Regions from separate parts of the Streptomyces sp. AC602_WCS936 genome, predicted to be linked through region 2. Evidence: riboswitches for the same ligand, from Rfam matches in the RefSeq annotation. Region 2 holds a riboswitch; each other region holds the start of a gene.

Region 1 (7,712 bases), on a different contig from region 2:
CCTGACGAGCGGGCGTCTGCTGGCGGCCACGGCCTGTGCGGACGACAAACCGCTCCGGGACCGCACGCTCGTCGTGTCCCCGAACGGCAGGCATGTCGCCTACGGCCCGGTCGCGTTCGACACCGAGACGGGCAAGGCGCTCTGCCTGGCCGGCGACGAGACCCGCCGCACCGTCACCGTCGGCGTCATCGGTGACGACGGCACCGCGTACGGGGTGACCGACGCCGAGACCGCCCCGAAGCCCGTGATCGAGCTGAACGTGAGCGGCACCGCGCCGAAGGCCCTGCCCGAGGGCACCCTGCTTCCGGCCGCTGCACTGAAGGGCGGGGCCCTGTTCACTCAGCGGGAGAACGGCTCCGGTCTGCGGGTGTCGGTCCGGCTGAAGGGCTGAGTCCCGCCCGGGGCGGGCCACGCCCGCGCCGTTGCGCCTCAGGCCGTGATGTCCTTCGTCGTGAACCGCGCCCAGGCCGCCGAGCCGAAGACCGCCGCGTACAGGGCCTGGAGGCCGAGGTTCCGGGTCAGGTCGTCCCAGTAGACCGGTTCGCGCATCAGGTCGGCGAAGGACAGCCAGTAGTGCGAGAAGAAGTACGGCTGGAGGGCGTCGAGCTGAGGGATCTGGTCGAGGATCTGGACGGTGATCACCAGACCGACCGTGGTCGCCATCGCCGCGATGCCGCTGCCGGTCAGGGTCGAGACGAACAGGCCGAGGGCCGCGACGCCGACGAGTGAGGCGGCGACGATCAGGGCGATCAGCAGGGCCCGTCCCAGGCCCTCGGCGTACGTGATCCGGGTGCCGGAGATGGTGATCAGGTCGCCGACCGGGAACAGCAGCGCTCCTACCGCGAGTGCCGAGACCGCGACCACCAGGGTCGCGGCGAGGCAGAAAGCGATCACCGTGGCGTACTTGGTGAGCAGCAGGCGGGTGCGGCCCGCGGGGGCGACGAGGAGATAGCGGAGGGTGCCCGCGCTCGACTCGCCGGCGATCGCGTCGCCGGCGACGACGCCGACGGCCATCGGCAGGAAGAACGGGAGGGTCGCGGCGAGCGCGGTGAAGACCAGGAACAGCCCGTTGTTGCTGATCTGTGAGATGAAGGCGGGGCCTCCGCCGCCCCCGCCCCCGCCCCCGCCGCCTCCGCCGAAGGACGAGCCGTCGCTCGTCTCGATCTTCACGGCGATGCCCACCAGTACCGGCACGGCCGCCAGCACGCCCAGCAGGGCGAGGGTGCGCCAGCGCCGGAAGGTGACCGACAGTTCGCTGCGGAGCAGCCCGAAGGTCCACAGCGGGCTCGGGGTGCGCGCCGGCAGCCGTCGCGTCTCAGCTTGCGACATCGAAGCCCTCCCCGGTCAGCGCCACGAACGCGTCCTCCAGCGACGCCCGTTCCACGCCGAAGCCGCGGACCCGGACGCCGGCCGCGACCAGGGCGGCGTTCAGGTCGGCGAGGTCGCGACCCGGTGGTTCCGCCGTCACCCGGTCCTCGGCGACGACGACGTCACCGGCCCCCTGCTCCTTCAGCACCCGGGCCGCCTCCCCCGCATCCGGCGTGGTCACCACCAGCCGGCCGCGGGCCCCGGCCGACAGGTCGGCGACCGGGCCCTGAGTGATCAGCCGTCCCCGCGCCATCACGGCGGCGTGCGTGCACACCTGCTCGATCTCGTCCAGCAGGTGGGAGGAGAGGAAGACCGTGGTGCCGTCGGAGGCGAGTTCGCGCACCAGTGTGCGGATCTCGCGCATGCCCTGGGGGTCGAGTCCGTTGGTGGGCTCGTCCAGGACCAGCAGGCGGCGCGGCTGGAGCAGCGCCGCGGCGAGCCCGAGGCGCTGCTTCATGCCGAGCGAGTACGCCCTCGCCTTCTTGCCGGCGGCCGCCGCGAGGCCCACCCGGTCCAGCGCGGCGGCGACGCGTTCGCGCCGGGTGCGGGGGTCGGCGGTCGGGTCGGCGGCGTCGTAACGCAGCAGGTTGTCGCGGCCGGAGAGGAAGCCGTACAGGGCCGGGCCCTCGATGAGGGCGCCGACCTGGGGCAGTACCGCGCGGGCGTCGCGCGGGACCGGTCTGCCGAGTACGGCGGCGGTGCCCGAGGTGGGCTCGATCAGGCCCATCAGCATGCGGATGGTGGTGGTCTTGCCGGAGCCGTTGGGGCCGAGGAAGCCGAAGACGCTGCCCGCCGGGACGGCCAGGTCGAGACCGTCCACGGCGAGCTGTCCGCCGCGGTAGCGCTTGGTGAGGGCGCGAGTGGAGATGACGGCGTCGTCCCCGCTCCCGCGCTCCGGGTGCTTACGCTCCGTGGCGGACGGTTCGGCCATCGGCTCCCTCTCCTCGTCGCTCCTGCTACGGTCCGGCGTCTACTGCGCCGCGTCGGCCGCCTTCACCAGCGCGTCCTTGGTGACGGCACCGGCGTAGACCTTGCCGTCGTCCGTGATCAGGGCGTTGACCAGGCGGGTCTTGAAGACCGTGCCGGAGCCGAAGTCGCCCTTGACCTGGTCGCCGAAGGAGCCGAGGAAGCCGCCGAGGGCACCGGCGTCGCCGCCCGCGGAGGCCGTGGGCAGGCCCTGGCCCCCGGTGTCGAAGGTGGCGATGGAGTTCCAGCCCTCGCCGATGACCTCCAGGCCGTCCAGCTCCCCGGCCAGGTCGGCGCCGGCTGTCTCGCGCCCGTGCTCCGGCGCCCCGGCCATCTCGTCGCCCTCGGTGACCTTCGCGCCCTTGGGCGGGGTGAAGTCGAAGGTCGACGCGTCCGGCTTCGCGAAGCTGACCTGGGTGAAGCCCACGTCCACGACGGCGGCGCCGCCGCTCGCCGGGGTGAGCGTGAACTTCAGCGGCATGCCGGTCTTCGCGTCCACCGCGATACTGACGGCGCCGACCGTGGAGCCCTCCTGCTTGGGCTCGATCACCAGTCGGTAGGCGTCCCGGCCGGCCACCTGCGCGGTGCCGTCGACGGTGACGGAGGTGGTGTCGTCGACCGCCTTGAGGGCCTGGTCGGCGAAGTCCTTCGGCGTGGCCGGGACGTCCTGCTCCGGCTTCGACTGCTTCTCCGGCTTCTTCTGTTTCTCCGACTGCCCGGCCGCCTCGGACGTGGTCGAGTGGTAGACCTCGTTGGACGCGCTGTCGTAGCCCCAGACGTCCTTGCCGTCGTGGATCAGGCTGTACTCGGCGGCGTTCTCCAGCAGGGAAAGCTTCTGCCGGTCGGGGCCGTCCGCCGCGACCCGCAGCGTGTGGGTGCCGGACACCAGCTCGGTGAGCTTGGCCGACGGGTCGGCGGCGGAGCCGCCTTCCTCACCGGCCGCACCCGGCGCGCCGGACATACCGGACATCAGGCCACTTTCCAGGCCACCGAGGTTCGGCAGGCCCAGATCCGTGGTGATCTTCACCGTGCCGGACAGCTGCTCGACGTCCGACTTGGCGATCTTCTCTATGAGTTGTTCCGCCGTGACCTTCGGGAGGTCCGGGTCCCCGGAGTCGGCGATCGCGGGGACGAGCCCGATCGTCGCGGCCGCCACTCCCATCACCGCGACCGGGACGACGTAGCGCGCGGCCTTGCGCCGTCCGGCGCGCGAGTCCTCGCCCTCCCCGGCGGTCCTGTTGTCGTCGGAATCGATCGGTGCCATCTGTGCCCTACCTCCGTCGTCGGCGGCGGCTGTCTCGCGACCTCGCACTCGTCGTCTCACCCGTGAGCCGCCATTCTCACCCGAATCGGTGAGGATTGGTGTTTTCCGTGGTGTCCATCTGACCAAATCGGCCGGGAAGAAGCGTCAGACCGCGGACTCAACTCCGCGTACTCCTGCGGGATGACACGGACGGGCCGCGCCTCCCCCGGCCCGTAGGGGGCGGGGTACGCCTACGACGTGAGGCGGGTCACCGCGCCGCGCGTTCAGCCGGCCCGGTGCACCACGGCGTCGCACAGCTCCACCAGCGCGGACTTCGCCTCGCACTCCCGCAGCGGGGCCAGCGCCGCCCGGGCGTCCCTGGCGTACCGGACGGTGTCCTTGCGCGCCTGTTCCAGCGCGGGGTGGGCGCGCAGCAGGCGCAGCGCCTCGGCGTGCCGGACGTCGTCGCTCAGGTCGGAGTCGAGCAGCTCGGACAGGGCGATGTCCTCGGCGAGCCCCAGCCGCTCCGCGCGCTCGCGCAGCCGCAGCACCGGCAGGGTCGGGATGCCCTCGCGCAGGTCGGTCCCGGGGGTCTTGCCGGACTCGTGGGAGTCGGAGGCGATGTCCAGGACGTCGTCCGCGAGCTGGAAGGCGACGCCGAGCCGCTCGCCGTACTGGGTGAGCACGTCGACGACCGTCTCGTCGGCGCCGGACATCATCGCGCCGAACCGGCAGGAGACCGCCACCAGCGACCCCGTCTTGCCGCCCAGCACGTCCAGGTAGTGGTCGACCGGGTCACGTCCGTCCTGCGGTCCGGCCGTCTCGAGGATCTGGCCGGTGACCAGCCGCTCGAACGCCAGGGCCTGCACGCGGACCGCCTCGGGCCCGAGGTCGGCGAGGATCTGGGAGGCGCGGGCGAAGAGGAAGTCGCCGGTGAGGACGGCGACCGAGTTGCCCCAGCGGGTGTTGGCGCTCGACACCCCGCGGCGCACAGCGGCCTCGTCCATCACGTCGTCGTGGTACAGGGTGGCGAGGTGGGTCAGCTCGACGACGACGGCCGAGGGCACGATGCCGGGGGCGTAGCGGTCGCCGAACTGGGCCGAGAGCATCACCAGCAGTGGCCGGAACCGTTTGCCGCCGGCCCGCACCAGGTGCTGGGCGGCCTCCGTGATGAAGGGCACCTCGCTTTTGGTTGCCTCAAGCAACCCTTCCTCGACCGCAACCAATCCGGCCTGGACATCGGCTTCCAGAGCCTGGTCCCGCACGCTCAGCCCGAACGGCCCGACGACGGTCACGAGGGGTCTCCTGTCTGCTGGTGTCTACTGGCGATTACCTGGTTTGTCGATAGGTCGCTGCCACCACTCAAGTCAGCGTATCCGGTCACGTTTCGATCACCGCTAGCGCCCACCGTTACAGGCCGGTCGGTATCGGATCATGCGCGGTATGTTTTTGATCAGGCGATATGAGCAGATATCGATCGACATCCTCGAGGCCGAAAGCCGCCACCGAAGATCACATCACTCCTCCCAACGGCCCGCACTCCGAGTACGTCACCCACTCGGCCCTCCCTCCGATACGTATCCGATACGAACGCATGCCCGCACGACGCGCTCGTGAACACCGGACGGCGCGGCGGCCGAATACGAAGCCCACCCGACGGCACCCCGAACCGGCCACGCACCCGCCTCCGAAGCCCTCCCAACCTGCGGACGATTGACTCACACTTAAGCTGAATGCCCGATTTGCCGCTCTTGTTGAGGGCGGTGAGTTGGCTCACTTCACGCCGCCCGCAGGCAACCCGGCCGCCGACTGCGCCCTCCCTTTGCCCCGCAAGCGAGTTGAAGCTTGGCAGCCGCAAAGGATCAAGCGCCCCAAATGCCCCAGACCAAGGTCAACAGGCGCGTTGGGTGATTCCTGCACTTGTTCCGGACATGTGCTCTCGCATACGTTCCCGGCCTGTCGGGCGGACGCCGAATCCTGCCACCGCCCGGACGCACAGTCATCCGCCAACACACTCGCCGGCAGGAGCGGGGGACCCAGGTAAGTCGCCGCACCGGTCACCACCGGAGCGGCTAGGGGTGAAGCCGTGCCCGTCAGGGCCCGGCCGGGCACCTCCCCGCCCGAACCCGACAGCTCACCTCGCAGGCGTAAGGAGAGGGACTCAGCATGTCTGCCAACGGTCAGAACCGTCACGCCCGCACCAGCCGCCTCGCCCGCAAGCTCGCTGTCGCCGGCACCGGCGCCGCGGTGCTCGCCCTGCCGCTCATCGGTGCCACCAGCGCCTCCGCGGCCACCCCGGCCGCCGCGCCGGCCGCAGCCACCGCCACGACGACGTACTCGAACACCCTCGACGGCTGGATCCGGGAGTCGCTGGACGTCATGGCGCAGCACGGCATCCCGGGCACGTACGAGGGCATTCACCGCAACATCATGCGGGAGTCGTCCGGCAACCCGCTCGCCATCAACAACTGGGACATCAACGCCGTCAACGGCACCCCGTCCAAGGGCCTGCTCCAGGTGATCGACCCGACCTTCCAGGCGTACCACGTGCCCGGCACCTCCTGGGACCCGTACGACCCGGTCGCCAACATCACCGCCGCCTGCAACTACGCGGCCGACCGCTACGGCTCGATCGACAACGTCTTCGGCGCGTACTGAGCCGTACCAGGCGCGTACTGAGCCGTACCAGGCGCGTACTGAGCTGAGCTGCGCTAAGAGGTACTGAAGATCCGTTCGAGGACGACGGCCACGCCGTCGTCCTCGTTCGTCGTGGTGACCTCGTCGGCGACCGCCTTGAGTTCGGGGTGGGCGCCGGCCATGGCGACGCCGTGGGCCGCCCAGTGGAACATGGGGATGTCGTTGGGCATGTCCCCGAAGGCGATCGTCCGCCGCCGGCCCACTCCCAGGCGCTCGGCGGCCAGCGCGAGGCCGGTCGCCTTGGTGATGCCGCACGGCTGGAGCTCCACCGTCCCCGGACCCGACATGGTGACCGTGGCCAGCGAGCCGACCACCGCGCGCGCCGTCGCCGCCAACTCGTCGTCGGACAGGTCGGGGTGACGCAGCAGCACCTTGCTGATCGGCGTGGCCCACAGTTCGTCGCGCCGGTCGACGCGCACCGCGGGCAGCGTCGGGTGGGGCATCAGGTACCCGGGCTCGATGAGGGTGAGGCCGTCCACCCCGTCCTGGTCGACCGCGGCGTACACCTGCCCGACCTCCGCCTCGATCTTGCCGAGCGCGGTTTCGGCCAGTTCCCGGTCCAGGGTGACCGACCAGAGCATCCGGTGCGCGCCCGCGTCGTACACCTGCGCGCCCTGTCCGCACACCGCGAGCCCCGTGCAGCCGAGGCGGTCCAGGAGGGGGCGCACCCGGGGCGCCGGCCGCCCCGTCACCACCAGGTGCCGCGCACCGGCGCCGGCCGCCCGGGCCAGCGCGGCCAGCGACCGGTCGGAGACCGTGTCGTCGCCGCGGAGCAGCGTGCCGTCGAGGTCGGTGGCGACGAGTGAATATGCGGTGCGGTCCATGATCAGAGAATACGGACGCGGCACGTGCCCGACTCACCCGCGACCGCTTCCGGACCGCTTCCGAACGAGGACGCCGCGAGTACGTCCGACTACGCACGACGACGCCCGAACGTGTCCGAAACCTGGCACATCATCGGCTAAAGCCGGTTAAAGGCCTGTGCACCGGTTGGCAACAAGATGGTCCGCTGCCTACCGGCCGGGCGGCCCCGGAGGTACCTTCCTTGTGTCCAGGGGGGACTTGATCGGGGGGTCGGGTTGAACAGCGGACGTGTGCGTGTGCTCAGGCCGGAGGAACTGGGCGAGGGGGAACGGGAACGCTGGCGCGAGCTGCGCGCCAAGTCGTCGGCACCACGCAATCCGTTCATGGAACCGGAGTTCACCGAGGTCGTGGGCCGGGTACGGCCGCGGGCGCGGGTGGCGGTGGTGTACGACGGCGGCGAGGCGGCGGGTTTCCTGCCGCACGAGCGCGGGCCGCTGGGGCAGGGCCGCGCGATCGGGCTCGGGGTGTCGGACTGCCAGGGGGCGGTGCTCCGCCAGGACCTCGCCCCGGACACCCGCCGACTGCTGCGGGCCTGCTCCCTGTCCAGCTTCGCCTTCGACAACCTGGAGGCGGA
Region 2 (7,712 bases):
TTCCCGCGCGCACTCTGGGTGCGGCTCTTCATCTACCTCGTCGTGGGGCACGTGCTGGCAGCCTTCATCTACCTGCTCTTCGAGGTGGGTGCCAACAGCGGGTGAGCGGCCGGCTCAGTCCAGCATCCGCTCGCGCAGCCGCTCCCGGGTCTGCGGCGTGATCCGCAGACCCTTCTCCAGGTAGGCGTCGACGCCGCCCCAGGTCTGCTCGACGGTCTCGAAGGCCGCCGCCAGGTACTCGGCGCGCGCGTCGAAGAGGGGGCTGAGCAGCTCCATGACCTCGGGGGAGTAGGCGGAGGCGGCGGTGCTGCTGCGGCGCACCTTGTAGCGGCGGTGCGTGGCGTTCGACTTCAGGTAGTCCTCGACGACGGCGTCGCGCTCGACGCCGAGGGCGAGCAGCGTGACCGCGATCGACAGACCCGCGCGGTCCTTGCCGGCCGCGCAGTGCATCAGGGCGGGGACGCTGTCCTCGGCGAGCGCGTGCAGCACCCGGGAGTGCTCCGCCGTGCGCTCCTTGATGATCATGCGGTACGAGTCGATCATCCGCTGGGCGCCCTTGTCGTCCGCGAGGATCTCGCGCAGCTGGTCGAGGTCGCCGTCGCGGACCATCTTCCAGAACTCGGCGCCGTCGGCCGGGTCGCTCAGCGGCAGGTTCACATTGCGCACGCCCGGCAGCTCGACGTCCGGGCCGTCGAGCTTCTGGTCGGCGGCGTTGCGGAAGTCGAAGATCGTGTGCAGACCCAGCGAGGACAGGAACGCGGCGTCCTCCCCGGTGGCGTGCGCGAGGTGGCCGCTGCGGAACAGCACCCCCTGCCGCACCCTCCGTCCGTCCACGGTCGGCAGTCCGCCCACGTCGCGGAAGTTGCGCACCCCGGCCAGCTCGGGTTCGGTCGACGGCACCTGCTGCGTCACGGGGGCTCCTCCCACTCCGCCCCGCCGGCGCCGCTCGCCGACGGGTGCCACTCGACGATACGGCACGGTGCGAAGACGCAGGGGCGAAGTCAACCGACTGCGCCACTTCTGGGCTTTCTGTCCGAAATGGCGCCTTAATTCCAACTCGCTGCGGAATAAAAGGGGCTGAGGGAGAGGTGCGTGAGCAGCGTCATATCCGTGACGGTGCGTTGCCCGTCATGTTCACGTAATTCAGCCGGTTTTCATGGCCGTTCACGAGAAACGGCGCCTCAGGAATCGACGGAGTGTGACGGGCATTCCCGGTAATGGATCAGCCGGAACACCCGCCCATGCAACCCCTCGCTTGTCCCTGTGCGTCTTGGTCCCTTACGTTCACCACCGATCCGGACGGACGCCTAATCCTGCCGCCGACCGGAGCCCGCATTCATCCACCACCCGTACACGGCAGGAGCGGGGGACCCACAGGTACGACCGCCTGTTCCGGTTCCCGGAACGGCTTGGGGTTAAGCCGCGTCTCGGCGCGGCCGGGCATCTCCAGCCCGAACCCGACAGCTCACCTCGCAGGCGCCGGAGAGGAATTCGCCATGCCCGCGAAGGGTAAGCACCGCCGTACCAAGGCCATGCGCCTGACCCGTGCCATCGCCGTCGCCGGAACCGGCGGCGCCGCGCTCGCGCTCCCGCTGATGGGTGCCGCCGGTGCCCAGGCCGCCCCCGCTCAGTCCGTTTCCGAGCAGGCCGTGCAGTCCGTTCCGACGTCGGCCGAGAAGGCCGCCGCCGAGAAGAACTCCGACTCGCGCACGTACACCGTGCGCAGCGGTGACTACCTCTCGAAGATCGCCGACGAGCAGGACGTCGACGGCGGCTGGAAGAAGCTCTACGCGGACAACCGCGAGGCCGTCGGGTCCGACCCGTCGCTGATCCACCCGGGCCTGGAGCTCACGCTCGGCGGCCAGGCCGCCAAGTCCGAGCAGCCCGCCGCCGAGCAGCCCGCGGCCGAGAAGCCCGCCCAGACCGAGAAGTCGTCCTCCGAGAAGACCGAGTCGGCCGAGGCCGAGAAGTCCTCGGATGCCGCGAAGGCCTCCTCCTCGGACTCCGGCTCCTCCGACAAGAGCACCCAGTCCGCCGGCACCACCAGCGGCTTCGTCTCGCCGGTCCCGAGCGGCACCATCGGCACCCCGTACCACCAGTCGGGCAGCATGTGGTCCAGCGGCTACCACACCGGCACCGACTTCGTCGTCCCGACCGGCACCTCGCTCAAGGCCGTCGGCGCGGGCACCGTCGTCTCCGCCGGCTGGGGCGGCGCCTACGGCAACCAGGTCGTCATCCAGCTCGCCGACGGCCACTACGCCCAGTACGCCCACCTGTCCTCCCTCTCCGTCTCGGCCGGCCAGTCCGTGACGGCGGGTCAGCAGGTCGGCCTGTCGGGTGCCACCGGCAACGTCACCGGCCCGCACCTGCACTTCGAGATCCGCACCACCCCGGACTACGGCTCGGACGTGGACCCGATCGCGTACCTGCGCTCGCACGGCGTCTCTCTCTGACGGCCGCTTCCTGACGACCGTTTCGGCGCGGCCCCGCGCCACCGAAGGCCGGACCCCGATCCCCGGGTCCGGCCTTCGGCCTGTCCGCCCTCCGGCGTATTCCTGAATTGGTGAACACTTTAGGCGTGGTGTTTCTCACCGCCCGTCAACCCTTTCCTACGGTCGCGTAGGTCACATTCCGAGGTGAATGATGGGCCGATGTGGCAGACGATTCGAAGAGTGACAGCAGAACAGTGATCGGGTCGTACGTGGCGGTGGGGGACAGCTTCACCGAGGGCGTCGGCGACCCCGGCCCCGACGGGGCGTTCGTCGGCTGGGCCGACCGGTTCGCCGTACTGCTCGCGGACCGGCGCCCCGAGGGCGACTTCACGTACACGAACCTCGCCGTACGCGGCAGGCTGCTCGACCAGATCGTGGCCGAGCAGGTGCCGCGGGCCGTCGAACTCGCGCCGGGCCTGGTCTCGTTCTGCGCCGGCGGCAACGACATCATCCGGCCCGGCACCGACCCCGACGAGGTGGCCGAGCGGTTCGAGCGGGCGGTGGCCGCGCTGACCGCCGCCGCGGGCACCGTCCTGGTGACGACCGGATTCGACACCCGCGGGGTGCCCGTCCTCAAGCACCTGCGCGGCAAGATCGCCACGTACAACGGACACGTCCGTGCCGTCGCCGACCGCTACGGCTGCCCCGTGCTCGACCTGTGGTCGCTGCGCACCGTCCAGGACCGCAGGGCGTGGGACGCCGACCGGCTGCACCTGTCGCCGGAGGGCCACACGCGGGTGGCACTGCGCGCGGGCCAGGTCCTCGGCCTGCCCGTCCCCGCCGACCCGGACCAGCCCTGGCCGCCGCTGCCGCCCCGCGGCACCCTGGACGTCCGGCGGGACGACGTGCACTGGGCCCGCGAGTACCTGGTGCCGTGGTTCGGACGCCGGCTGCGCGGCGAGTCCTCGGGCGACCACGTGAGCGCCAAGGGGACGCTGTCGGCGGACGACATCAGGATGCGGATCTCTTCGGTGGCCTGACGTACTCGCCGCTCTGAACGCGCTGGTGCTAGTCGCGGGACGCCGTCAGCGTCTCCCGGTCCAGGCCCAGCTCCCGGGCGAGCGCCTCGTCCGTCCACTCGCGGGCCCGCGCCCGGGGCACCGTGCCCGCGTACGACGTCAGCTGCACGGCCATCCCGTCGAGGAAGGCGGTCAGGCGCAGGGCGGCGCCGTCGGGATCCGCGCACCGGAACTCCCCGGCGGCCACGCCCTCGGCGATGACCCCGGAGAGCGCCGCCTTCCACTGCCGGTCCAGCTCCCGGGTGACCTCCCGCAGCGCGGGTTCGCGCAGCGCCGCCGCCCAGCCCTCGATCCACAGCCGCCAGCCCTTGGCCTGCCCGGTCGGGGCGTACCACCGCACGGCCGCCCGCAGCCGGCGCAGCGCCGACGTGCGCCGGCCGAGCAGCTTGCGCAGGCGCGCGAGATCGTCCTGGGCGGCATGCGTGAACGCGGCGGCGACGAGCTTCTCCTTCGTGGAGAAGTGGTAGAGCACCAGCGCGTTGCTGACCCCGAGCGCGGCGGCCACGTCGGCGATCCGCAGCGCCGCCACGCCCCGCGCCGATATCTGCTCCACGGCCGCACGCAGCAGCTCCTCGCGCCGCTGCGCCACACTCAACCGGACTCTCCCCACGCCCGTCACCCTATACAGGTGCCCGGACCTGCGGCGACAGCCGCCGGGAGGCTCAGTCCGCCGTCGCGGTGGTGGCCGTGTCCGTGGGCCTGGCGCCGGGCACCTCGCACGAGTCCTTGAAGCCCTGGCTGGTCAGATCGAGCGCCGCGTTGATGCGGGAACGCAGGTTTTCGACGGCGACCATGGCCGTCAGCTCCACGAACGCCGACTCGCCCAGCGCCGTACGCAGCCGGGCGGCGAGTTCGTCACCGACCGCCGGCGGCGTCGCCGTCATCGCCTCGGCGTACTCCATGACGTCCCGCTCCAGCGGCGTGTAGGCGTCGCTCTCCCGCCACACCGGCACGTCGTGGAGCTTGCGGCGGTCCATGCCGCGCTCGGCGTTCTCCCAGTATCCGAAGTCCATGCACCACGAGCAGCCGATCGAGGCGGCCGAGGCCATCACGGCGAGCGCCTTCAGGTCGGCGTCCAGCCTCTTCCACTTCGCGACGGACTGCTCGAACCGCAGGTAGCCCCAGAGCACCCGCGGATTGTGGGCGAGCGCCTTACCGGGGTCCAGGACCTTGCCGTACGTCCGCCGGGAGTACCACTCCATCACGCGGAAGAAGATCGTGCGGGGCGGGTTGAGAGATACGCGGGCCATGGGGGCCACCTTCCTGTCCGTCGGTCGTGCCGTGCGCTTCCGGGCGCTCCTGCCGGGCGCCCACACCGGTACGACGGACGGAGGGAACACGGATGTGACATCGGTCGTTCGAGTGACGTCGGGCGAGAGTCGCACGAGACGACAATGAGAGCCCGATCCACTTCACCTGGAGGTACCGTGGCCGGTTTCCGTTCCCCGAACCAGGGGCTCCGCCTGCCGCTGCCCGCGGCCTTCGGCGCGGACCCCACCGGCGCGCGCATGGCGCGCATCCGCCGATCGCCGAACTTCCGCGACGGCGTCTTCCAGAACCCCGGGGGCACCGCCCGGACCCGGCCCTCCGGCTCGGCCCGCGAGTTCGCCAAGATCTACTTCGACAAGCAGTCGCGGCTCGGCCGCGCCCCGCGGGGCACCGTCCCCGTGCACGCCACCACACTCGCCGACCTCGCCCGGCCGCCCGCCACCGGACTGCGCCTGACCTGGATGGGCCACTCCAGCGTGCTCGCCGAGATCGACGGACAGCGGGTGCTCTTCGACCCGGTGTGGGGCGAGCGGTGCTCCCCGTTCCCCTTCGCCGGGCCGAAACGGCTGCACCCGGTCCCGGTCCCGCTCGCGGCCCTCGGCCCGGTCGACGTCGTCGTCATCTCCCACGACCACTACGACCACCTGGACCTGCCCACGATCAAGGCGCTGGCCGGCACGGACACCCTGTTCGCGGTGCCGCTGGGCGTCGGCGCCCACCTCGAACACTGGGGAGTGTCCGCCGACCGGCTGCGCGAACTGGACTGGCACGAGTCGACCCGCGTCGGCGGCCTCACGCTCACCGCCACCCCGGCCCGCCACTTCTGCGGACGCGGCCTGCGCAACACGCAGCACACCCTCTGGGCGTCCTGGGTCGTGGCCGGTGAGGAGCACCGCGTCTTCCACAGCGGGGACACCGGCTACTTCGACGGTTTCAAGGACATCGGCGCCGCCCACGGTCCCTTCGACGCCACGATGATCCAGCTCGGGGCGTACGCCGAGTTCTGGCCGGACATCCACATGACGCCCGAGGAGGGCGTGCGCGCCCACCTGGACCTGCAGGCAGGCTCTCCCGGCGGGGTGCTGCTGCCGATCCACTGGGGGACCTTCAACCTGGCGCCGCACGCTTGGGCGGAGCCGGGGGAGTGGACGAAGGACGCGGCCGGGGAGGCGGGTCAGGCGGTGGCGTTCCCGCGGCCGGGTGAGCCGTTCGAGCCGGCGGGGGAGCAGCCGGTGGAGGCGTGGTGGCGGGCGGTGTCGGGTCCGATCGCGCGTCCGTGGCGGCGTCCGAGGTCTATTGAGTCCGCTGCCGCGTCGTGCAACGACGATCTCGACCTTGCGGGTGAGCGATGACGTCAACTGGGGACGGCCTTACTGAGGTTGTGTGACTACTGCAGGGTGTCTCCCGCATCAAGAACGCGAGCGTGTGCTGCGGACAGACGATGGCGGCGGTGGGCCGGATGTTCTCCCGCGTAGCGCGCTTCCGCGCGGCGCCGTTCGCGGCCTACGACGCGGAACGCGGTGCGCTGGTGAGAACATGCGTCTCTTGAGTAACTTGAGTCGACCCGAGATTTGAACATGTCAACCGACTCAACCACCACGGTCCGCAGACCCGCACGCGTCCAGAGCACCACCACCACGGGGGAACCACATGTCACACCGGCCCACGGACTGGCACGTTCTCGACCTGGACAAGGACCCGACCCCCGGAGATCCCCACCGTGTCCGGAAACTCGCCGGCACTCTGCACGACTTCGCCGACGACGTGGGCGACGCGCTTCGTGACCTCAAGGGCATAGCCACCGAGGACGAGATCCTCTCCTGGGCTGGCAAGACGGCCCAGGTGTTCGCCGACGAGTTCGGGGACGCCCCCAAGAGACTCCGGAAGCTCAAGAAGTCCTACGAACTCGCAGGCGACGCCCTCGCCTCCTTCTGGCCCGACTTGCAGGACGCCCAGGAGAAGGCGGACAAGGCGCTGCGCGACGGGCGCAAGGCACGCGACGAACTCACCACCGCACAGACGGCACTGTCCGGCGCCAACGACTGAGTGCGCACAGCGACCGAGAAGGTCGACTCCTACGATCCGTCGAAGAACGGGGGCAAGGACGTCCCCACGCCCGACGAGGCCGACGTCCGACGCGCCACCCGCGATGCGCAATACGCCAAGTCCCGCCAAGAGGCGGCCGAGCGCGACCTGGACACCGCGCAGAGCGCCCTTGACGCGGCCAAGAAGCTCGCGGGCCAGGCCAAGGGCCTGCGCGAGGAGGCCGCCCGCCGCACGGTGGCCAAGCTCGAGGAGGCCTCCGACGCCGGCATCCCCAACCGCCGCTGGTGGGAGGAGATCGGCGACTGGGTCTCCGACCACTGGGACGAGATCGTCACCGTCTGCAAGTGGGTCGTGGCCGTCGTGGGCATCGTCGTGATGATCGTCGGCGGACCGCTCGGCTGGTTGGTCTTCGCCGCCGCGCTGGTCGTGATGGCAGACACGATCCGAAAAGTGATCAACGGTCAGGCAGGATGGGGCGATCTCCTATGGGCAGCCCTTGACTGCATACCCGCCACCAAGGGCTTCACCAGCCTCGCGAAAATGGGCATGCTCTGGAAGGCCGGCGGCCTCAAGGCCCTGGGCACCGGGGCGCTGCAGGGCATCGGCGGCGGTCTGAAGAACCTGGCCAACAGCGTCCGTGAGTTGAAGAACGTCGGTTCCAAGGTCCGGGGGGTGAAGGACTGGCTCAAGGGCCTGGGGCGTAAGAGCGTGAACGAGTCGCCTACGGGGTCCAGCCGTACAAAGGACGGTGTCTGCTCCAACGGCACGGACCCGATCGACCTGGCCACCGGCAGGATGTATCTACCGCAGGCGGACGTCACGCTGCCCGGCACCCTCCCCCTGGTCTTCCGGCGGCGAGTGGAGTCCGGCTACAGACTGGGACGCT
Region 3 (7,712 bases), on a different contig from region 2:
CTCCGCCGCCGCGCCGGTGCAGTCGGGAGAGCAGGGCGATGCCGATGGCGCCGGACTGGGCGAACAGGCCGATCCGGCCGGGGCGGGGCGTCTCGGGGGCGAGGGAGGCGTTCAGCCGCACGTCCGCGGAGGTGTTGATGATCCCGAAGGCGTTGGGCCCGATGATCCGCATGCCGTACGTGCGCGCCTGCCGCACGAGGGCGCGCTGGCGTTCGCGTCCCTCGGGGCCGCTGTCGGCGTACCCGGCGGAGATCACCACCAGGCCCTGCACGCCGTGCTCGCCGCACTCGGTGACGACCTCGGGGACACGCTCGGCGGGGACGGTGACGACGGCGAGGTCGACCGGCCCGTCGATGTCGCGCACCGAGCGGCACGCGGACACCCCTTCGATCTCCTTCCGGTCCTCGGGGAAGGCCTTGTTCACGGCGTACAGCCGACCGGTGTAGCCCGCGTCCCGGATGTTGCCGAGGATGCTGCGGCCGACCCCGCCCGGCGTGCGGCCGGTGCCGACGACCGCGACCGAGCCGGGCCTCAGCAGCCGCTGCACGGAACGCGCCTCCGCGCGCTGCTCGCGCGCGTACTGCACGGCCAGGGAGCGGTCGGTCGGTTCGAGGCCGAACTCCAGGCGGACCACGCCGTCCTCGAAGCTGCGCTTCTGGGTGTACCCGGCGTCCACGAACACCTTGATCATCTTGGTGTTGGCGGGCAGCACCTCGGCGGCGAAGCGGCGGATGCCGCGCTCCCGGGCGACGGCGGCGATGTGCTCCAGCAGCGCGGAGGCGACGCCGCGCCCCTGGTGGGCGTCCTGGACGAGGAAGGCGACCTCGGCCTCGTCGGCGGGTGCGGTGGCGGGCGTTCCGCCGGCGCCGATCCGGTCGTAGCGTACGGTGGCGATGAACTCGCCGCCGACGGTGGCCGCGAGTCCCACCCGGTCCACAAAGTCGTGGTGCGTGAAGCGGTGGACGTCCTTGGCGGACAGGCGAGGGTACGGCGCGAAGAAGCGGTAGTACTTCGACTCGTCGGAGACCTGCTCGTAGAAGCTGACCAGGCGCTCGGCGTCATCAACGGTGATGGGGCGGACGCGCGCGGTGCCGCCGTCGCGCAGCACCACGTCGGCCTCCCAGTGGGCGGGATACTCGTGCCGGTCCGACGAGGTCTGCATGGGCCCCAGAGTACGGCTCGCGTACGACAACGGCGCGAGGCAGTCTGTGGAGGACGGAAGGTCGGGCCGAGGCCGCGGTCCGACGGTCACGCGGGGCGGCGCACGGCGCCGTCCCGGCACGCTTCACGATGTGGGAAACTGGTCTAGACAAGACTGGTCTAGACAACATGAAACCTTGAACACCTGAAGGGCAGCATCACATGGCTGAGCGCCGCGTCAACGTCGGCTGGGCCGAGGGCCTCCACGCCCGCCCCGCCTCCATCTTCGTCCGAGCCGCCACGGCCACAGGCGTCCCGGTCACGATCGCCAAGGCCGACAGTTCCCCCGTCAACGCGGCCTCCATGCTGGCCGTCCTCGGCCTCGGCGCCCAGGGCGGCGAGGAGATCGTCCTCGCCTCCGACGCCGAGGGCGCGGACGCCGCCCTCGACCGGCTGGCGAAGCTGGTCACCGAGGGCCTCGAGGAGCTTCCCGAGACCGTCTGACCGACGGCAAGAGCAATGCCGAACGGCCCGCCCGGAGCACCGGGCGGGCTTTTCTTTTCCCCTCTCCACGAACCGCGCTACCGATTTTCGAGGGCATTCGCAGGCAGCGCAAAATACCCCTTCAATCAATACCTCTTGTATATGGGCCGCGTGTTAATACCGCAGGCTCGGCGTGTTTACGGCACGTTGCGAATTCCTCACGCTCTCGGTCCGCCCGCCCTCGGGGGCGAACCGCAGTCGGTACGCGGGAGCGGACCGCTCGGTGTGCAGCGCCATGAGCGCCCGCGCGCGCTCGCCGTCGCCCCGGGCCACCGCGTCGGTGATCGCGCCGTGCTCCGCCCAGCAGCCCGCCGGATCGGCCGGCGCCGCCACGGCGTACATCCAGGCGATCTTGCGGCGCAACTGGGTCAGCAGGGACGCCAGGGAGGGACTGCAGGCGGCCTGGGCGAGGGTCTCGTGGAACCACCCGTCCAGTGCGCGCAAGTCCTCGCCGCGGCCCTGCCCGGCACGTTCCTGACCGAGCCTGACCAGCCCGCGCAGCACCTTGAGGTGGGCATCGGTGCGACGCCGGGCGGCCCGTGCGGCGCCCAGGGGTTCCAGGAGGGCACGGGTCTCCAGCAGGTCGGCGGCCTCCTGTTCGGTGGGTTCCGCGACGCACGCGCCCGCGTGCCGCCGGGTCACCACGAAGCCCTCGGCCTCCAGCGTGCGCAGGGCCTCGCGGACGGGGACGCGGGAGACTCCGTAGCGGCGGGCGAGGAGTTCCTCGGTGAGGCGGCCGCCGCGCCCGTGGACACCGGCGACGATGTCGTCCCGGATCGCCGTGCACACCGAGTGCGCCGGAATACGCATGCCCGACCTCCGCCTTGATCCCCGTGAAACGTCGACGATTGACGCGTGTTCAGTGACTCTAGGCCAGTCAAGCGGATATCCGACGGCGGGCCGGATTTCATGGACATTTTTTGGACAGCGGTCGCGTTCCCGGACCACACGTGGAAATGCGAAAGGCCCCCGCTCAGGGAGCCGGGGCCTTTCCAGAACCTTACCGAACCTTGCCGTCAGCGGTCCGTCGTCAGACGTTCACGCCGTGGGAGCGGAGGTAGGCGACGGGGTCGATGTCCGAGCCGTACTCGGCGCCCGTACGGGCCTCGAAGTGCAGGTGCGGTCCCGTGACGTTGCCGGTGGCACCGGAGAGGCCGATCTGCTGGCCCGCGGAGACCGACTGGCCCACCGAGACGCCGATGGACGACAGGTGGCCGTACTGCGTGTACGTGCCGTCGTGCATCTTGACCACGACCTGGTTGCCGTACGCCCCGCCCCAGCCGGCCTCGACGACGGTGCCGACGCCGACGGCGTGCACGGTGGTGCCGGTGGAGGCGTGGAAGTCGATCCCGGTGTGGCTGCCGGAGGACCACAGGGAGCTGCCGGCCTGGTAGGCGGTGGAGACGTACGAGGCGGTGATCGGCGACACGAAGGTGTTGAGGCGCTTGCGTTCCGCCTCCCGCGCGGCGCGCTCCTTGGCCTCGCGCGCCTCTTCGGCCGCTTCGGCGGCCCGCTCGCGCGCGGCCTCCCGGGCCGCCTCGCGGGCGGCGGCGAGCTGGGCGGCCTGCTCCTGGGCAGCGGCCTGGGCGTCGATCTCGTCGGCTATGGAGTCGCCGATGGAGATGACCGGGGTGATCCCGGTCTGCTCCGCCTCGGGCTCCGCGGCGAGCGCCGGTGCGGCGAGGGTGCCGACGACGCCGGTGGTGGCGAGGGCCGCGACTCCCGCCGCGCGGGCGGTGGTGCGGTGCATCCGGCTGGGACGGCGGTGCTTCCCGGTGGCGCGCGTGAACGCCATGTAGAGGCTGTTCCTTTCCTTCCCTCTCGCCTACCGGGTTAGCTGACGGGTTCGGAGGTGGAAGGTCTCCTACGGGCCCCCTCGCTGCACGCGCGGGCGTCCGATTCACCCCAGGGACTGCGGTGGGTCCCCGGCTCCCCTGGCTCGCGCCGTACGGGGACTCGGCGATGACTGTCCGGTGCCGCGGGTGCGGCGTACTGCCTGACGAACAGCCCGGAAGACGCTAAGCGCGGCTGCCTTCAATCCTCAAACGCAACAAGCTTTTTGTAGCGCATGCCACAGGGCAGACGGGCCGTCTCTCCCTCAATTCGGACAAACGGCGGCCCTGGTGACACTCGGGTCACCAGGGCCGCCACGCGCGCGTGGCGCTACTCGGCCGACACCACGGTGACTTCACCGATGCCGAGGGCCTCGACGGGCGTCTTGATCTGCGCGGCGTCGCCGACGAGCACCGTCACCAGGCGGTCCACCGGGAAGGCGTTCACGACCGCCGCCGTGGCCTCCACGGTGCCGGTGGCGGCGAGTTGGCGGTAGAGCGCGGCCTGGTAGTCGTCGGGCAGGTGCTGCTCGACCTGGTCGGCCAGCGTGCTCGCCACGGCCGCCGCCGTCTCGTACTTCAGCGGCGCCACGCCCACCAGGTTCTGCACGGCGACGTCGCGCTCGGCGTCGGTGAGTCCGCCTTCCGCGAGCGTGCGCAGCACCGTCCACAGGTCCTGCAGCGCGGGGCCGGTGTTGGGGGTGTCGACGGAGCCGCTGATGGCGAGCATCGCGGCGCCGGTGCCGTCGGGCGCGGAGAGCAGGACCTGCCCGAATGCCCGTACGCCGTAGGTGTAGCCCTTCTCCTCGCGCAGCACGCGGTCCAGGCGGGAGGTGAGGGTGCCGCCGAGGCAGTACGTGCCGAGGACCTGTGCGGGCCAGACGCGGTCGTGCCGGTCGGCGCCGGTGCGGCCGATCAGCAGCTGCGTCTGGACGGCGCCGGGACGGTCCACGATGACGACCCGGCCCCGGTCGTCGGCGGTCACCGGGGGCACGGGGCGCGGTTCGGCGGCGGAGCCGGTCCACGCGCCCAGGGTGTCGCCGAGCAGCGCGCCGAGGTCGATGCCGGTGAGGTCGCCGACGACCACGGCGGTGGCCGTGGCGGGACGCACGTGCTTCTCGTAGAAGGCCCGTACGGCGGCGGAGTCGACGTTCGCCACCGTCTCCTCGGTGCCCTGGCGCGGGCGCGACACGCGTGAGCCGGCTGGGAACAGCTCCTTGGAGAGCTCCTTGGCCGCGCGGCGGGCCGGGTTGGCCAGCTCGTGCGGGATCTCGTCGAGCCGGTTGCGGACCAGGCGTTCGACCTCGCCGTCCGCGAACGCGGGTGCCCTGAGGGCGTCGGCGAGCAGGCCGAGGGCCTTGGCGAGGCGCGAGGCGGGCACCTCCAGGCTCAGCCGGACGCCGGGGTGGTCGGCGTGCGCGTCGAGGGTGGCGCCGCAGCGCTCCAGCTCGGCGGCGAACTCCTCGGCGGAGTGCTTGTCGGTGCCCTCGGAGAAGGCGCGCGCCATGATGGTGGCGACGCCGTCGAGTCCGGCGGGCTCGGCGTCCAGGGGCGCGTCGAGGAGCACCTCCACGGCGACGACCTGCTGGCCGGGCCGGTGGCAGTGCAGCACGGTGAGGCCGTTGTCGAGGCTGCCGCGCTCGGGGGCGGGGAACGCCCACGGCTTGGGCTCGCCGCCCTGCGGCTGGGAGTGGAAGTCCATGGTGGCGAGCTCGGTCACTTGGCCGCCTCCTCGTTCTCGTCGGTGGCGTCGTCCGCGTCGGCGGCGGTCTCGTCGGCGGGGGCGGTGGGCTCGTAGACGAGCACCGCGCGGTTGTCGGGGCGCAGGCGGGCCCTGGCGACCTCCTGGACCTCCTCGGCCGTCACCTCGAGCACCCGCTGCACGGCGGTGAGGGCGAGCTGGGAGTCGCCGAACAGGACGGCGTAGCGGCACAGTTCGTCGGCGCGGCCCGCGACGGTGCCCAGGCGGTCCAGCCACTCGCGCTCCAGCTGCGCCTGGGCGCGCTCCATCTCCTCGGCCGTCGGGCCCTCCTCGGCGAACCGGGCGAGCTCCTCGTCGATGGCGGTCTCGATGACCGGCACCTCGACGTCACCGGACGTCTTCACGTCCAGCCACCCCAGGGAAGGCGCTCCGGCGAGCCGCAGCAGGCCGAACCCGGCGGCGACGGCCGTGCGGTCGCGGCGCACCAGCCGGTTGTAGAGGCGGGAGGACTCGCCGCCGCCCAGGACGGTGAGGGCCAGGTCGGCCGCGTCGCACGCGCGCGTGCCGTCCTCCGGCAGGCGGTAGGCCGCCATCAGGGCGCGGGCCGGGACTTCCTCCTCGACGACCTCGCGCAGCTGCTCGCCCATGATGTCGGGCAGTGAGCCGTCCCGTGGGGGCTGCTTGCCGTCGTGCGAGGCGATGGAGCCGAAGTACTTCTCGATCCAGGCGAGCGTCTGCTCGGAGTCGATGTCGCCGACGACGGACAGCACCGCGTTGTTCGGCGCGTAGTACGTGCGGAAGAACGCCCGCGCGTCCTCCAGGGTCGCCGCGTCCAGGTCGGCCATCGAGCCGATCGGCGTGTGGTGGTAGGGGTGCCCCTCCGGGTAGGCCAGGGCGGTGAGCTTCTCGAAGGCGGTGCCGTACGGAACGTTGTCGTAGCGCTGACGGCGCTCGTTCTTGACGACGTCGCGCTGGTTCTCCATGGACTCCTCGTCCAGGGCGGCCAGCAGGGAACCCATGCGGTCGGCCTCCAGCCAGAGGGCGAGCTCCAGCTGGTGGGCGGGCATGGTCTCGAAGTAGTTGGTGCGCTCGAAGCTCGTGGTGCCGTTGAGCGAGCCGCCGGCGCCCTGCACCAGTTCGAAGTGGCCGTTGCCCTTGACCTGGGCGGAGCCCTGGAACATGAGGTGCTCGAAAAGGTGAGCCAGGCCGGTACGTCCCTTGACCTCGTGGCGCGAACCGACGTCGTACCAGAGGCACACCGCCGCGACCGGGGTCAGGTGGTCCTCGGAGAGCACCACGCGCAGGCCGTTGGCCAGGCGGTGCTCGGTCGCTGTCAGGCCGCCGGAGTCTGCCTGGGCTGTGGCCGTGTGACCCATGGGCATGTACGTCCCTTCGATCGCGGAATGCTGAGCGGAGTCAGCCGGGTGGAAACACTGGTCGGAACTGCGGAATTCCGCCGATCCTGCCGATCCTGCCACTGTATGCAAGCGTGCGGGCGGCCGGTGGAGTTCCCGGACCGCGTACGCCGAGAGCGAGAACGGGGTCGGCGGCCCGGGGACGGGCGTGCGGAACGAGGGCGTACTCTGCGGGCAGCGCCGGGCCGGGCAGCCCGTGACGGGTCCTGGTCGGTCGCTGTCAGTGCCGCGGTCCACAATGGACCGCGTCAGATCACCGTTCACGCTTCAGCAAGGAGCCGGCAGCGATGGCCCGCCGTAGTACGAAGACCCCGCCGCCCGACGACTCGTACGAGGAGAAGATCCTCGACATCGACGTCGTCGACGAGATGCAGGGCTCCTTCCTCGAGTACGCGTACTCGGTCATCTACTCCCGTGCGCTGCCGGACGCCCGGGACGGCCTCAAGCCCGTGCACCGCCGCATCGTCTACCAGATGAACGAGATGGGCCTCAGGCCCGAGCGCGGTTACGTGAAGTGCGCCCGCGTCGTCGGCGAGGTCATGGGCAAGCTGCACCCGCACGGCGACGCGTCGATCTACGACGCCCTGGTGCGCATGGCCCAGTCCTTCTCGATGCGCGTGCCCCTGGTGGACGGCCACGGCAACTTCGGCTCGCTGGGCAACGACGACCCGCCGGCCGCCATGCGGTACACCGAGTGCCGGATGGCCGATGCCGCCGGCCTGATGACGGAGTCCATCGACGAGGACACCGTCGACTTCGGCCCGAACTACGACGGCCAGGAGCAGGAGCCGGTGGCGCTGCCCGCCGCCTTCCCCAACCTGCTGGTCAACGGCGCCTCCGGCATTGCGGTCGGCATGGCCACGAACATGCCGCCGCACAACCTGCGCGAGGTCATCGCGGCCGCCCGGCACCTCATCCGGTACCCGAACGCAGACCTGGACGCGCTGATGAAGCACGTGCCGGGCCCCGACCTGCCCACCGGCGGCCGGATCGTCGGCCTGCCCGGCATCCGGGACGCCTACGAGACCGGCCGCGGCACGTTCAAGATCCGCGCGACGGTGTCCGTGGAGACCGTCACGG

What was found. Region 2 has a riboswitch for cyclic di-AMP ahead of KUM03_RS30485 (M23 family metallopeptidase). Riboswitches for the same ligand answer to the same signal wherever they lie in the genome.
Region 1: it holds a riboswitch for cyclic di-AMP, as region 2 does, so the genes downstream of both, KUM03_RS03895 (transglycosylase SLT domain-containing protein) here and KUM03_RS30485 (M23 family metallopeptidase) in region 2, are expected to answer to the same signal.
Region 3: it holds a riboswitch for cyclic di-AMP, as region 2 does, so the genes downstream of both, KUM03_RS08220 (M23 family metallopeptidase) here and KUM03_RS30485 (M23 family metallopeptidase) in region 2, are expected to answer to the same signal.

The regions. Positions count from the first base shown of each region.
Region 1 is NZ_JAGMUF010000008.1:238,143-245,854, forward strand. Features, by position in the region: gene KUM03_RS03870 (hypothetical protein) at 1-391, shown strand, start outside; gene KUM03_RS03875 (ABC transporter permease) at 430-1,329, opposite strand; gene KUM03_RS03880 (ABC transporter ATP-binding protein) at 1,316-2,299, opposite strand; gene KUM03_RS03885 (DUF2092 domain-containing protein) at 2,339-3,598, opposite strand; gene KUM03_RS03890 (polyprenyl synthetase family protein) at 3,862-4,872, opposite strand; cyclic di-AMP (ydaO/yuaA leader) riboswitch at 5,572-5,739, shown strand; gene KUM03_RS03895 (transglycosylase SLT domain-containing protein) at 5,744-6,235, shown strand; gene KUM03_RS03900 (HAD family hydrolase) at 6,289-7,098, opposite strand; gene KUM03_RS03905 (GNAT family N-acetyltransferase) at 7,375-7,712, shown strand, end outside.
Region 2 is NZ_JAGMUF010000112.1:154,386-162,097, reverse strand. Features, by position in the region: gene KUM03_RS30495 (DUF6126 family protein) at 1-105, shown strand, start outside; gene KUM03_RS30490 (tyrosine-protein phosphatase) at 115-912, opposite strand; cyclic di-AMP (ydaO/yuaA leader) riboswitch at 1,335-1,492, shown strand; gene KUM03_RS30485 (M23 family metallopeptidase) at 1,497-2,453, shown strand; gene KUM03_RS30480 (SGNH/GDSL hydrolase family protein) at 2,687-3,472, shown strand; gene KUM03_RS30475 (TetR/AcrR family transcriptional regulator) at 3,501-4,121, opposite strand; gene KUM03_RS30470 (carboxymuconolactone decarboxylase family protein) at 4,174-4,761, opposite strand; gene KUM03_RS30465 (MBL fold metallo-hydrolase) at 4,939-6,132, shown strand; gene KUM03_RS30460 (putative T7SS-secreted protein) at 6,431-6,826, shown strand; gene KUM03_RS30455 (DUF6531 domain-containing protein) at 6,827-7,712, shown strand, end outside.
Region 3 is NZ_JAGMUF010000017.1:111,463-119,174, reverse strand. Features, by position in the region: partial or broken gene KUM03_RS08235 (GNAT family N-acetyltransferase) at 1-1,162, opposite strand, end outside; gene KUM03_RS08230 (HPr family phosphocarrier protein) at 1,363-1,644, shown strand; gene KUM03_RS08225 (GntR family transcriptional regulator) at 1,798-2,493, opposite strand; gene KUM03_RS08220 (M23 family metallopeptidase) at 2,714-3,478, opposite strand; cyclic di-AMP (ydaO/yuaA leader) riboswitch at 3,491-3,655, opposite strand; gene KUM03_RS08215 (pitrilysin family protein) at 3,847-5,235, opposite strand; gene KUM03_RS08210 (pitrilysin family protein) at 5,232-6,599, opposite strand; gene KUM03_RS08205 (DNA topoisomerase (ATP-hydrolyzing) subunit A) at 6,920-7,712, shown strand, end outside.